Regions from separate parts of the Bradyrhizobium sp. B120 genome, predicted to be linked through region 4. Evidence: predicted binding sites of a transcription regulator. Region 4 holds the regulator's gene; each other region holds the start of a gene.
What was found. Region 4 encodes PhoB, which activates phosphate uptake and scavenging genes when phosphate is short. Its sites were predicted from a motif close to TGTCATNNANCTGTCAT; they were not measured.
Positions count from the first base shown of each region.

Region 1: a site for PhoB is predicted at 1,348-1,364, ahead of ACOIX3_RS17990 (RNA degradosome polyphosphate kinase). Genes of this name have one in related genera too.
Region 2: a site for PhoB is predicted at 1,170-1,186, ahead of ACOIX3_RS41730 (alkaline phosphatase D family protein). Genes of this name have one in related genera too.
Region 3: a site for PhoB is predicted at 1,324-1,340, ahead of ppk2 (polyphosphate kinase 2). Genes of this name have one in related genera too.

Region 1 is NZ_CP185242.1:3,979,858-3,983,064, reverse strand. Features, by position in the region: gene ACOIX3_RS18000 (CDP-alcohol phosphatidyltransferase family protein) at 1-532, shown strand, start outside; gene ACOIX3_RS17995 (chromosomal replication initiator DnaA) at 629-1,306, shown strand; gene ACOIX3_RS17990 (RNA degradosome polyphosphate kinase) at 1,439-3,207, shown strand, end outside.
Region 2 is NZ_CP185242.1:9,002,491-9,005,697, reverse strand. Features, by position in the region: gene ACOIX3_RS41730 (alkaline phosphatase D family protein) at 1-1,106, opposite strand, end outside; gene ACOIX3_RS41725 (TAXI family TRAP transporter solute-binding subunit) at 1,464-2,876, opposite strand; gene ACOIX3_RS41720 (4a-hydroxytetrahydrobiopterin dehydratase) at 3,088-3,207, shown strand, end outside.
Region 3 is NZ_CP185242.1:2,720,317-2,723,523, forward strand. Features, by position in the region: gene ACOIX3_RS12425 (transporter substrate-binding domain-containing protein) at 1-46, opposite strand, end outside; gene ppk2 (polyphosphate kinase 2) at 322-1,269, opposite strand; gene ACOIX3_RS12435 (fumarylacetoacetate hydrolase family protein) at 1,417-2,589, shown strand; gene ACOIX3_RS12440 (hypothetical protein) at 2,834-3,121, opposite strand.
Region 4 is NZ_CP185242.1:8,273,271-8,276,477, reverse strand. Features, by position in the region: gene pstB (phosphate ABC transporter ATP-binding protein PstB) at 1-651, shown strand, start outside; gene phoU (phosphate signaling complex protein PhoU) at 749-1,465, shown strand; gene phoB (phosphate regulon transcriptional regulator PhoB) at 1,596-2,306, shown strand; gene ACOIX3_RS38375 (GcrA family cell cycle regulator) at 2,544-3,056, opposite strand.

The DNA of each region.
Region 1 (3,207 bases), 4.3 Mb from region 4:
GAATATCATCACCCTCGGCCGCATCATCCTGGTGCCGGTGATCGTCTGGGCCATCGTCTCGAGCCAGATGGAGATCGCGTTCGCGATCTTCGTGATCGCCGGCGTCTCGGATGCGGTCGACGGTTTCCTTGCCAAGCGCTTCAACATGGCGAGCGAGCTCGGCGCCCTGCTCGACCCGCTCGCCGACAAGGCGCTGCTGGTGTCGATCTATGTCGCGCTCGGAATCTGGGGCGCGGTGCCGCGCTGGATCGTGATTCTCGTGGTGTCGCGCGACATCATGATCGTCTCCGCCGTGATTGTGTCATGGTTGTTCGACAAGCCGGTCGAGATGAAGCCGTTGATGGTGTCGAAGCTGAACACGGTGGCACAGGTCGCGTTCGCGGCTCTGGTGCTCGCCTCGCTCGGCTTCGGCTTTCAGCCGCACCCCTACGACCTGATCCTGATGGGTCTGGTCACGATCTTTACTTTGGGTTCGGTGTCCCTCTATCTCGTGGAGTGGGTGCGGCACATGAGCACGATCGAGGCTCGGTAGCGCACGATCCCGAAAAGTGGAAACCGGTTTGTCCTGCGACAAGCGCGAAGCGTTTGCGCAGGGTTCATGCTAGAATGAAGTGGTTTGGAGATTTGCGTGGCCGGTAGCGTTCAACCTCGTCAATTGGCCTTGGCCCTGCCGCACGAGGAGAAGCTGACCCGCGACGATTTCCTCGAGGGGCCCGCCAATGAGGCGGCGCTGGCGCTGATCGACGGCTGGCCCGACTGGCCGAACCGAATCATGCTGCTGGTCGGGCCCGAAGGCTCCGGCAAAAGCCACCTCGCCGCGATCTGGGCCGAGATCGCCGGCGCGCGCTCGACCGCGGCGCATGCCCTGACCGCCGACACGGTGCCGACGGCGCTTGCGACCGGCGCGCTGGTGGTCGAGGACCTCAGGCCGTCGGATTTCGACGAGCGCGCAATGTTCCATCTGATGAATCTCGCGCGCCAGGACGATGCCTTCGTGCTGATCACGGCGCGGGTGCCGCCGTCGGCGTTCGAAATCGAGCTCCGCGATCTGCGCTCGCGGCTCCGCGCGGTGCCGACGGTGACGCTGCTGCCGCCCGACGACCAGCTGTTCCGCGGCCTGATCGTCAAGTTCTGCGCCGACCGCCAGATGAGCGTGGACGAGCCGCTCGTGAGCTACCTGACCAACCGGATCGAGCGGTCCTACACCGCCGTCCGCCAGGCGGTCGAGCTGCTCGACACCGAGGCACTGCGGCTGGGCCGGCCGGTGACCCGGGCGTTGGCGGCGGAGCTGCTGCGCGATGCCTGACGGTCCCCGCGGCTTGACGGCGCAGGCCAACGGAACATCAATGTCATCGAAACGTCATCGCAATATCACATGTTCTGTGCGGCCCTCGGCTAGACCGCTCCGGCCCCCTGCCCCGAATTGGACCAGCACTTGATGGACTCGGCACAAGCACCTGAAATCAAAGAGAAAGAGGCGGAGCTCCCGCCCGTCCCCGCGGTCGCGACCAGCCCCGAGCGATTCATCAACCGAGAGCTGTCCTGGCTGCACTTCAACCGCCGGGTGCTCGAGGAATCGGTCAATCTCGGCCACCCCCTGCTGGAGCGGGTCCGCTTCCTGTCGATTTCGGCGAATAACCTCGACGAGTTCTTCATGGTCCGCGTCGCCGGCATCAAGGCCCAGGTCCGCGAGGGCATTGCCGAGCGCAGCCCGGACGGCCTGCTGCCGGCCGAGCAACTCGTGATGATCAACAAGACCGTGTCGCAACTCGCCTCCGACCAGCAGGCGATCTGGAGCGACCTGCGCGAGCTCCTGTCCAAGGTCGGCATCCAGCTGGTCGACGGGCGCGACGTCACCAAATCCGAACGCACCTGGATCGAGGATCACTTCCTCCACAACATCTTCCCGCTGCTGACCCCGCTCGCGATCGACCCGGCGCATCCGTTCCCGTTCATCCCGAACCTCGGCTTCACGGTCGCGCTGCAATTGTCGCGGATCGCCGACGGCAAGCCGATGAACGCGCTGATCCGCATGCCCGGCAAGATCGACCGCTTCATCCGCATTCCCTCGACCAAGGAAGGCGCGCCGGCGCGGCTAATCACGCTCGAGCAGGCGACCGGTCTGTTCATCGGCCGCCTGTTCCCCGGCTACACCGTCAAGGGCCAGGGCGCATTCCGCATCATCAGGGACTCCGAACTCGAAATCGAGGAAGAGGCCGAAGACCTCGTTCGCCTGTTCGAGACCGCACTCAAGCGCCGCCGGCGCGGATCGGTGATCCGGCTCGAGATCGAGGCCACGATGCCCGAAGAGCTGCGCGTCTTCGTGCAGCACGCGTTGTCGGCCGCGGACGATGAAGTGATCCTGGTCGACGGCGTGCTCGCGATGAACGAGCTGTCGCAGCTCACCCGCCTCAATCGCCCCGACCTCGAATTCCCGCCCTATGTGCCGCGCCATCCCGAGCGCGTGCGCGACCATGGCGGCGATATCTTCGCCGCGATCCGCCAGAAGGACCTCGTGGTCCACCACCCCTACGAATCCTTCGACGTCGTCGTCCAGTTCCTGCAGCAGGCGGCGCGCGATCCCGACGTGGTCGCGATCAAGCAGACGCTCTATCGCACCTCGAACAACTCGCCGATCGTGCGCGCGCTGGCGGACGCCGCCGAAGCCGGCAAGTCGGTGACCGCGCTGATCGAATTGAAGGCGCGGTTCGACGAGGAGGCCAATATCCGCTGGGCGCGCGACCTCGAACGCGCCGGCGTGCAGGTCGTCTACGGCTTCATCGAACTGAAGACCCACGCCAAGCTGTCGATGGTGGTGCGCCGCGAGGGCGGCAATCTCACCACCTATGTGCACACCGGCACCGGCAACTATCATCCGGTCACCGCCCGCATCTACACTGACGTCTCCTACTTCACGTCGGACCCGATCATCGGCCGCGACGTCGCGCGGGTGTTCAACTACATCACCGGCTATGCCGAGCCGAGCGACATCGAGAAGATGGCGGTCTCGCCGCTGACATTGCGCAAGCGGATCATCGAGCACATCCACGGCGAGATCGCTCACGTCAAGCATGGCCGGTCCGGCGCGATCTGGATGAAGATGAACGCGCTGGTCGACCCTGACATCATCGATGCGCTGTACGAGGCCTCGCAGGCCGGCGTCTCGATCGAGCTCGTGGTGCGCGGCATCTGCTGCCTGCGGCCGGG
Region 2 (3,207 bases), 730 kb from region 4:
TAGACGATCAGCGACAGCGGCATGTCGGAGGCGATCACCTTCCAGGTGGCGCGCGAGTTGAGCAGCGCGCGCTTCAGCCAGGCCATCTGATCCGGCCCGATGAAATAGGCATCGGGGCCGTAGGTCTCCTGCAGATTCGGACCGTTGGGGCCGCGATAGCTGCGCTCGTCGAGCATGAACACGTCAAGATGCGGGCCGTAGCTCAGCGTGCGATAGACGCGGCCCGGCTCGACGATGCTCTCGCGCATCGGATACATCTCGTGGAAGGCCTTTGCCGCGCGCGCGGCGAGCACGTTGATGTCGCGCTCCTTGTAGGTGGCCGGCAGTTGCTTCGACAGCGACCAGTTGTTGGTCACCTCGTGATCGTCCCATTGCACGAAGATCGGCACCTCGGCATTGAAGGCGCGCAGATTGCCGTCGAGGAAATTGTATTTGTGCGCGGCGCGGTATTCGTCGAGCGTCTCGGCGACCTTGGCCTTCTCCGGGATCGTGATGTTCTTCCAGATCTTGCCGTCGGGCTGCTTCTGCTCGGCGGTGATGACGCCGTCGGCATAGATGGTGTCGCCGGAATGCAGGAAGAAATCCGGGGCGTGCTTCTTCATCGCGGCGAAGGTGATCATGCCGCCGTCGTCGGGGTTGATGCCCCAGCCCTGGCCGGCGACGTCGCCGCCCCACACGAAGGAGACGTCGCGGCGGTCGCTCGGCGCGGTGCGGAAGCGGCCGACCACGGGCTCGCCGACAACGTCGACATGGGCGAGGTCGCGGAAGCGGACGCGATAGAAGATGTCCTGGCCGGAGGGCAGGTTCTCCAGCAGCATCTTGGCGGTGAAGTCGCTTTCCGGCAGCGCCGTGATCGGCGGCAGCGCGCGGGCGTTCTTGAACGAGTCTGTCGTCGCGACCTCGACCATCATCTGCGAGGGACGGTCGGCACGCGCCCACACCACGCCGCCGTCGACGCCGACATCGCCGGACTGCACGCCATGGGTGATCACGGGCCGGTCGGCCGCGCGCGACAGATAGGGCATCGCGATCACGCCGGCGCCGGCCGCAGCAGCTGTCGAGAGAAAGCGTCGGCGGGTCAGATTTCGCGAGAACCGGATCGTCATGGGGAGCCTCCTCAGGTCACAGCGACAATGCGCCGCGGGCGAGCACAGACCTAGAAAAATTCCATGACGGAGAGATTACAGGGCGGGGATGGAGAGCGGACCGTTAGAGAGACTGCGCCCTTCGTAAGGTGAGCACATGCGTCAGGCTCCCTCCCCCCTTGTGGGGGAGGGTTGGGGAGAGGGGTAAGCCCCGGGCGGTGACGCCAGAGACGAAATGACACTCGCGCAATCGCAGCGACGTTTCGGCATCAAACTTGAACGGAGCAAGCGGCACCCCCCTCCCTGACCCTCCCCCACAAGGGGGGAGGGAACGGAGAGAGCCCGTTCGCCGATGGCGAAGTCGTGCAGTATGGAGACCTACGCCGTGCCCGCCGCCCTGAACTGGCTCGCGGTCCGCTGCAAATTCTGCGGCATGCTGAGCAGCAGTGCCTTGCGGTCGGCCACCGCGTTGTGGAACTGCTCGAGCGCGATGTTGAAGGCGGTGAGCGTGCCTTCCTCGATGGCGCCGTGCTCGAAACAGTCGAGCGTGTGGCGCAGGATGTCGTCGGCTTCCGCCTGCAACTGGTCGAGCTCGTCGGTCGAATCGCTCTGCCGTGCGGCCTTCAGCATCTCCAGCAGGCGCTCGCGCTGCGAGGTGTTGGTGTTGCGCTCGTCCTGCTTGAGATAGCCGGCGAACCATGCACCGGCCGAGCCCATCGCCGAGAACGCCATCAGGCTCCACCAGATGTAATCGCTGTAGCGGTCGAGGAAGGTCTTTTCCTCGCCGTCGACGAAGGCGGCCGCGCCCGGATGCACCGGGATGGTGGCGTCCTTGTCGGTGTCGGGCGTCTCGATCTTGGCGGCGAGCGGGAAATCGTTCTTGAGCGACTGCCGGATCGCAAACAATTGCCGGGTGAATGCCGCGACCGTCGCGTCCGACAGGCCCTTTCGCGCGACGATATGGTGCGAGAAGCTGATCGTCTTCACCTCGTCGTCGGGTCGGTCGGCCGAGCCGAGCGAGCCGGCGGGGATTTCCGCGGCCTCATAGGCCGGATGGTTCTGCGCGATCGCCTCGGAGGCGTCGATCGGCAGGAAGGTGGGCTCGCCGCCGTCTTTGGTCGACGCCGTGATCGCATCGATGGTGAGCTTGCTGTTGGCCGGCCCGACCGCGAGATAGGCATCGGCCTTCAGGTTCTTGATGGCCTCGACCGCTTCATTGGCGGGGAATTGCACGATCTCGACCTTCATCGGGTCGACGCCGTATTGCGTCAGGATCAGCTTCAGCAGATTGACGTTGGCCGGCGTGCGGCCGACGACGCCGATCTTGCGGCCGGCAAGCTGTGCGATCTTGGTGATCTTTGCGGCCTTGCGGCCCTTGCCCTTACCCTTGGCTGCGGGCGGCACCCACATCACCACGACATTCTTGCGCAGGACCGCGACCGCCTGCGCGTTTTTCGGCACATCGAGATCGCCGCGGATGATGGCGAGGTCCGCCTTGCCGTCGGCCAGCGTCTGCGCGCTGGCGCTGGCGCCGTCGGTCTGCACCGGGCGGAGCTTGACCTGGGTGTGCTGCTGGTTGTTGAAGGCCTGCGCCAGCGCCTGCACGACCCTGAGGTCATCGCTGCTTGCGGGGCCGACCGCGATCCGCAGCGTCACCGGACGCACCGCGAAATAATAACCGGCGATCGTCGCGCCGATGATGGCGAGCGCGCCCGCGATCAAGACGAACATCAGCCGTCGCTTTGCAGAGCGCAACGGCTTGGGCGATATGCTGGCGGAGCCGTCTGTCATCGATCTCGCAAACAATCGTCGGGGCTCAATCTCGCAAAACTACCAACGCGCACACATAAGGCATTTGTAGCAAATTCCTGGAGCCACAGATGTTACATCTGCGTCATGGTTACCAGCGGCGATAGGACGCTATTTCGGCCTTATTTTCGGCATGGATCCACCCCGGAGGCCGGTGGTTAGGCTAAGGTCGGCGTCAAACGGGAGGGTTGCCATGGTCGAAAGGCTGTCAGCGGAAGCAAGGAAGGCCGCGCTTTGGGAACTGGCCGGCTGGTCGGAGCTGGCCGGACGCGAGGCGATCGCAAAGACCTTCGTGTTCAAGGACTTCAACGAG
Region 3 (3,207 bases), 3.6 Mb from region 4:
CGTCGCGGCGATCTTCGGAAATTGCGATGTCGTCGGATTGAGTCAAGCGGGCCTCCCTGCACCAGATCGGGGAAGCCTAGCGTCGGTATCCGGTGCCAGCAAGTGCGCGCGCCTGCACCATTGGTAGGCGAGGGGTGGGGGAGATGCCTAGCTTTTCACCTCGCCCCGCTCTTTGCGGGGAGAGGTCGGATCGCATCGCAAGATGCGATCCGGGTGAGGGGCAGGGCACGCTGCTCAACAAGCTGCGAAGTGCTCGCCGGATGGCAGCCCCTCACCCTAACCCTCTCCCCGTAAGAACGGGGAGAGGGGAAACGACGAGCATCAATACGTTCCCGGCACGTACATCTCCGGCGGGATCGGGCCGCGGTGATAGTCGGGGTTGCGCACCCGCGGCGGCAGCACCACCGGTTGGTGCGTGACCTGCTGATAGGGGATCTGGGTCAACAGGTGCGAGATGCAGTTGAGCCGGGCGCGCTTCTTGTCGACGGCATCGACGATCCACCACGGCGAGTCCTGCAGGTGCGTGCGCTCCAGCATCGTTTCCTTGGCCTTGGTGTAGAGCTCCCAGCGGGTCCGCGCCTCGACATCCATCGGGCTCAGCTTCCACTGCTTCAACGGATCGTGGATCCGCATCGAGAAGCGGAACGCCTGTTCCTCGTCGGTGATCGAGAACCAGTATTTCAGCAGGATGATGCCGGAGCGGATCAGCATGCGCTCGAATTCCGGCACCGATCTGAAGAACTCCTCATACTGCTCGTCGTTGCAGAATCCCATCACCTTCTCGACGCCGGCGCGGTTGTACCAGCTGCGGTCGAACAGCACGATCTCGCCGCCGGCCGGCAAATGCGAGACGTAGCGCTGGAAATACCATTGCGTGCGTTCGCGCTCGTTCGGCGCCGGCAGCGCCGCGACACGGCAGATGCGCGGGTTGAGCCGCTGGGTGATGCGCTTGATGACGCCGCCCTTGCCGGCGGAATCGCGGCCCTCGAACAGCACCACGACCTTCTTCTTCTCGTGCTGCACCCAGTCCTGCAGCTTGACCAGCTCGCCCTGCAACCGCAGCAATTCGCGGAAGTAGACCTTGCGATCGATCGACGGGCTTCCGGCGGCCCCGTCGTGCTCGAACTCGTCGAGCCTCACGTCGTCGAGCTCGAGCTCGAGTTCCTCGTCGAGGCTGTCGGCCATCTCCTGGTGGATGCGGGCGCGCAAGGCTTCGTCGCGCAAGGCTTCATCACGGGCGGCTTCGTCGGTGAGGTCGGAGGCGGTCATGAAGGTCCGTCTTTCGGTGTGCTAGATCGATCGGCGGGAGCATTGACGGGCGATGTTACCCCTCTATGACATTGGCATGACCGCTGTTTCACGCTAGCGCGCGGACTGTGCTAACAAGCGATGACAAGATCAAAAAAGGAGACGCCGATGATTTCGCTCACGCCACAAGACGTCCTGCCCGAGGACGGCACCGCCGGCACGCTGGTCGGACGGGTCTGGCTGCCGCAGGCGGGCGGACCCGCCGTGGTCGCGGTGCGAGGCGACGGCGTGTTCGACGTCACCGCGCGCTTCCCCACCGTGAGCGCGCTGTGCGACGAAGCCGATCCTGCGGCCGCGTTGCGTGCCACGCACGGCGAGCGGATCGGCGATTTCGAGGCGATCCTCGCCAACACGCCGCCCGATGGCCGCGACGCGACAAGACCGCATCTGCTCGCGCCGATCGACCTGCAAGTGCTGAAAGCCGCCGGCGTCACTTTTGCGATCTCGATGCTGGAGCGCGTCATCGAGGAGCGGGCGCGCGGCAATCCGTCGTCGGCGGAGGCGATCCGCAAGGAGGTGGTACGCCTGGTCGGTGATGATCTTTCCAAGCTGAAGCCGGGCTCCGAGCAGGCGATGCGGTTGAAGCAGGTGCTGATCGACCAGAACGCCTGGAGCCAGTATCTGGAGGTCGGCATCGGCCCTGATGCCGAAGTGTTCACCAAGGCGCCGACGCTGTCGTCGGTCGGCACCGGGATGGATGCCGGGCTGCATCCGAAATCCACCTGGAATAATCCGGAGCCGGAGGTCGTGCTTGTCGTCTCCGGCGCCGGCAAGATCGTCGGCGCCGCGCTCGGCAACGACGTCAACCTGCGCGATTTCGAGGGCCGCTCGGCGCTCTTGCTGTCGAAGGCCAAGGATAACAACGCCTCCTGCGCGATCGGCCCGCTGCTCCGGCTGTTCGACGGGACCTTCTCGCTCGACGACGTCAGGAAGATGGATGTCGGCCTCACCGTGAAGGGCGCCGACGGCTTCGTGCTCGAGGGCCATTCCTCGATCTCCAAGATCAGCCGCGACCCGACTGATCTGGTCGCCCAGACCATCGGGCCCGTGCATCAATATCCCGACGGCTTTGCGCTGTTCCTCGGCACGATGTTCGCGCCGGTCAAGGACCGCGACGCCAAGGGCGAAGGTTTTACTCACAAGCGCGACGACATCGTCACCATCGACGCACCCCAGCTCGGCAAGCTCGTCAACCGCATGCGGGGCAGCGACGAATGCGAGCCCTGGACCTTCGGCGTTGGCGCGCTGATGAAGAACCTCGCGCAGCGCAAGGTGCTGTGAGGGATCTGCATCCATCGTGAGGTGAGCACGCTGGTCAGGCTCCCTCCCCCCTTGCGGGGGAGGGTGGGGAGAGGGGTAAGCCCCGGGCGAGATGATGAGTGTGTCGTTTCGTAATGTCGACCGCGTGTCGTTGCCAAACGCATTTTGAAAGAGCACGTCGTGTGGCACCCCTCTCCCAGCCCTCCCCCGCAAGGGGGGAGGGAACCCTTCCGCCGGTGCTCGCCTCACATCATCGCTGCAGCGCTCACAGATGACTCGCGGTCACGCTGCCGAGCGGACCGAAATCGGCAACGTACGTATCTGCAACAAGATGGCGCGGACCGAGCCGCCACTGATTGCTGCGCATTGTGTGACGACGTGCTATCGTCTGCTTCAGCTGCCCTGTGTTGTCGAACATGTTCAGAAACCTGCGCGGCAGATCAATCGCGGGCTGCAACTTGAGGGCGCGCGGATGCATGAAATTCGGAGCGACCGCTTGTCGCGCCCTTGTGTGATCCAGTTCATCTTCGTTCGCGCTGTTCCGCTTCAGCATACTGGCTCGACGCGAACAGAAGGAGTCGCGGACATGAGCGAGCAGCCATCGAATGGAATGCCCGATTGGCTCACGACCGACATGCT
Region 4 (3,207 bases):
ATCGGCCCGTCGGGCTGCGGCAAGTCGACCCTGCTGCGCATCTTCAACCGGATGTACGATCTCTATCCGGGCCAGCGCGCGGTCGGCCAGCTGATGCTGGACCAGACCAACATTCTCGATCCCAAGCTCGACCTCAACCTGCTCCGCGCGCGGGTCGGCATGGTGTTCCAGAAGCCGACGCCGTTCCCGATGACGATCTACGAGAACATCGCCTTCGGCATCCGCCTCTACGAGAAGATCTCGAAGTCCGAGATGGACGACCGGGTCGAGAAGGCGCTGCGCGGCGGCGCGCTGTGGAACGAGGTCAAGGACAAGCTGAACGCTTCCGGCCTGTCGCTCTCCGGCGGCCAGCAGCAGCGCCTGTGCATCGCGCGCACCGTGGCGGTGCGGCCCGAGGTGATCCTGTTCGACGAGCCGTGCTCGGCGCTCGATCCGATCTCGACCGCCAAGGTCGAGGAGCTGATCCAGGAGCTCTCCGAGGACTACACGATCGCGATCGTAACCCACAACATGCAGCAGGCGGCGCGCGTCTCCGACAAGACTGCCTTCATGTATCTCGGTGAGCTGATCGAGTTCGACGACACCAACAAGATCTTCACCTCGCCGAGCGATCGACGCACCCAGGACTACATCACCGGCCGGTTCGGCTAGCGCATGATCGGCAAAAGTGGGCACCGGTTTTCCGATCGGATCATGCGAAACTGAGGACACCAAATCATGATCCCCGGGATCATGAGGGAGACAAGCGATGGCTTCTGAACATACCGCCAAGGCATTCGACAGCGACCTGCAGGAGTTGACCCGCCTGGTCGCCGAGATGGGCGGCCTCGTCGAGCGGATGATCACCGAGTCGGTCGACGCGCTGATCCGTCGCGACGTCGCGCTCGGCAAGCGCGTCGTCGCCGCCGACATCGAGATCGACAATCTGCAGCGCGTCATCGAAGAGCGCGCGGTGCTGACGATCGCCCGCCGCCAGCCGATGGCGATCGATCTGCGCGAAATCGTCAGCGCGATGCGCGTCGCCACCGACCTTGAGCGGATCGGCGACCTCGCCAAGAACATGGGCAAGCGCGTCGCGGCGCTGGAAAGCGATTTCCAGCCGCTGAAGCTGATCCGCGGCCTTGAGCACATGACCGACCTCGTGCTGTCGCAGGTCAAGTCGGTGCTCGACGCCTATGCCGCGCACGACCTGCCGGCGGCGATGAACGTCTGGAAGGGCGACGAGGAGGTCGATGCGATCTGCACCTCGCTGTTCCGCGAGCTGCTGACCTACATGATGGAGGATCCCCGCAACATCTCGTTCTGCATCCATCTGATGTTCTGCGCCAAGAACATCGAGCGGATCGGCGATCACGCCACCAACATCGCCGAAACCGTGTTCTATATGATCGAGGGCCAGCAGATCACCGACAAGCGTCCGAAGGGCGACATGACCAACTTTGCCACCACGGTGCCGGGTACCTAGGACATGATCCGCAAGCGCGGAGCCGGATTGTCTTCACGACAAGTCGTTTCCGCGGGGATTATGCTCAGGAAAGTAAGCGTTTCGGTTTGCGTCTGGGCAACGGATCACCACAGAGAGAGAACTTAAACCGATGAGCGCACGCATTCTGGTAGTCGAAGACGAGGAAGCGCTGACGACACTGTTGCGCTACAACCTCGATGCGGAAGGCTACGATGTCGAAACGGTCGGGCGCGGCGACGATGCCGACACCCGTCTGAAGGAGCGCGTTCCCGACCTCGTGGTACTGGACTGGATGCTGCCGGGCCTGTCCGGCATCGAGCTGTGCCGCCGTCTGCGGGCGCGGCCCGAGACCAAGCAGCTTCCGATCATCATGCTGACCGCGCGCGGCGAGGAGAGCGAGCGCGTGCGCGGGCTTGCCACCGGCGCCGACGATTACATCGTCAAGCCGTTCTCGGTGCCCGAACTGCTGGCGCGGGTGAAGGGCCTGTTGCGCCGCGCGAGCCCGGAGCGGCTTGCGACCGTGCTGACTTACGGCGACATCGAGCTCGACCGCGAGAAGCGCCGCGTGGCGCGCTCGGGGCGTCCGATCGATCTCGGTCCGACCGAGTACCGGCTGCTCGAATTCTTCCTCGAGCACCCTGGCCGCGTGTTCAGCCGCGAGCAGTTGCTCGACAGCGTCTGGGGCCGCGACATCTATATCGATGAGCGGACCGTCGACGTGCATATCGGCCGCCTGCGCAAGCTGCTCAATCCGGGCCGCGAGCAGGATCCGATCCGCACCGTGCGCGGCGCCGGCTACGCACTCGATGACCGCTTCGCGAAGGCCGAGCCGCAGCCGTAAGGCCGTGCGGTAATCACAAGCCGCAACACCCTGTCGTCCCGGCGAAGGCCGGGACCCATACGCCGCGGCGGGCGCAATCGGCACGCGGCTAGACGACTTTCTAACAACACCCATTCGTGGTTATGGGTCCCGGCCTGCGCCGGGACGACGCTGGCGGCTGTATCCGGGCTACGAGCCACAAAAAAATCCCCGCTTTCGCGGGGATTTGTTTTGTAGTCCAGGCAGTTTCCCGAGTGCTTACTTGATCTGTGGCTTCGCCGACGGCCGGCGGCGATCGGCGGCGGGCTGGTAGGCGACGCGCGAGTGATGCGCGCAATAGGGCAGGCCGGCGAGTGCCTTGCCGCCGCAGAAGAAGAATTCCGGGCTCGAGGGATCGCCGACCGGCCAGTGGCAGGTGGCCTCGTTGAGCTCGAGCAGCGACAGCCGCTGGCTCATCGGCACCACGTTGTCGAAGGAGATCGGATCGGGCTCCATCTCGACCTCGAAGGCGTGCGCAAGCGCGGTGTTGCCGCGCGAGACCGGGCGCGCCACCCGCATCATATGCTGGGCGGGGCGCGCCTTGCGCTGCCGCGGCGCAGCCGTGGAGGGGGCCTTGGCGCGGCCGGAGAGGCCGAGCCGATGTACTTTGCCGATCACGGCGTTTCGCGTCACATTGCCAAGTTCCGCCGCGATCTGGCTGGCCGAGAGGCCGGATTCCCAGAGCTTCTTCAGCTGCTCGACGCGATCGTCGGACCATGTCAATAGAGTCATCACATTCTTCCTTTCGCATGGCGCCGGCCACTCATCGGAGCGGCGCTGCGAGCCAATCTGGACAAATATCCCTGCGGCCAGAATCCCTTAGCCCTCGCCGGGCACGGTGTTGCGCCCGAACGTTTACAGGAGACACGAAGGCTACTTAGAG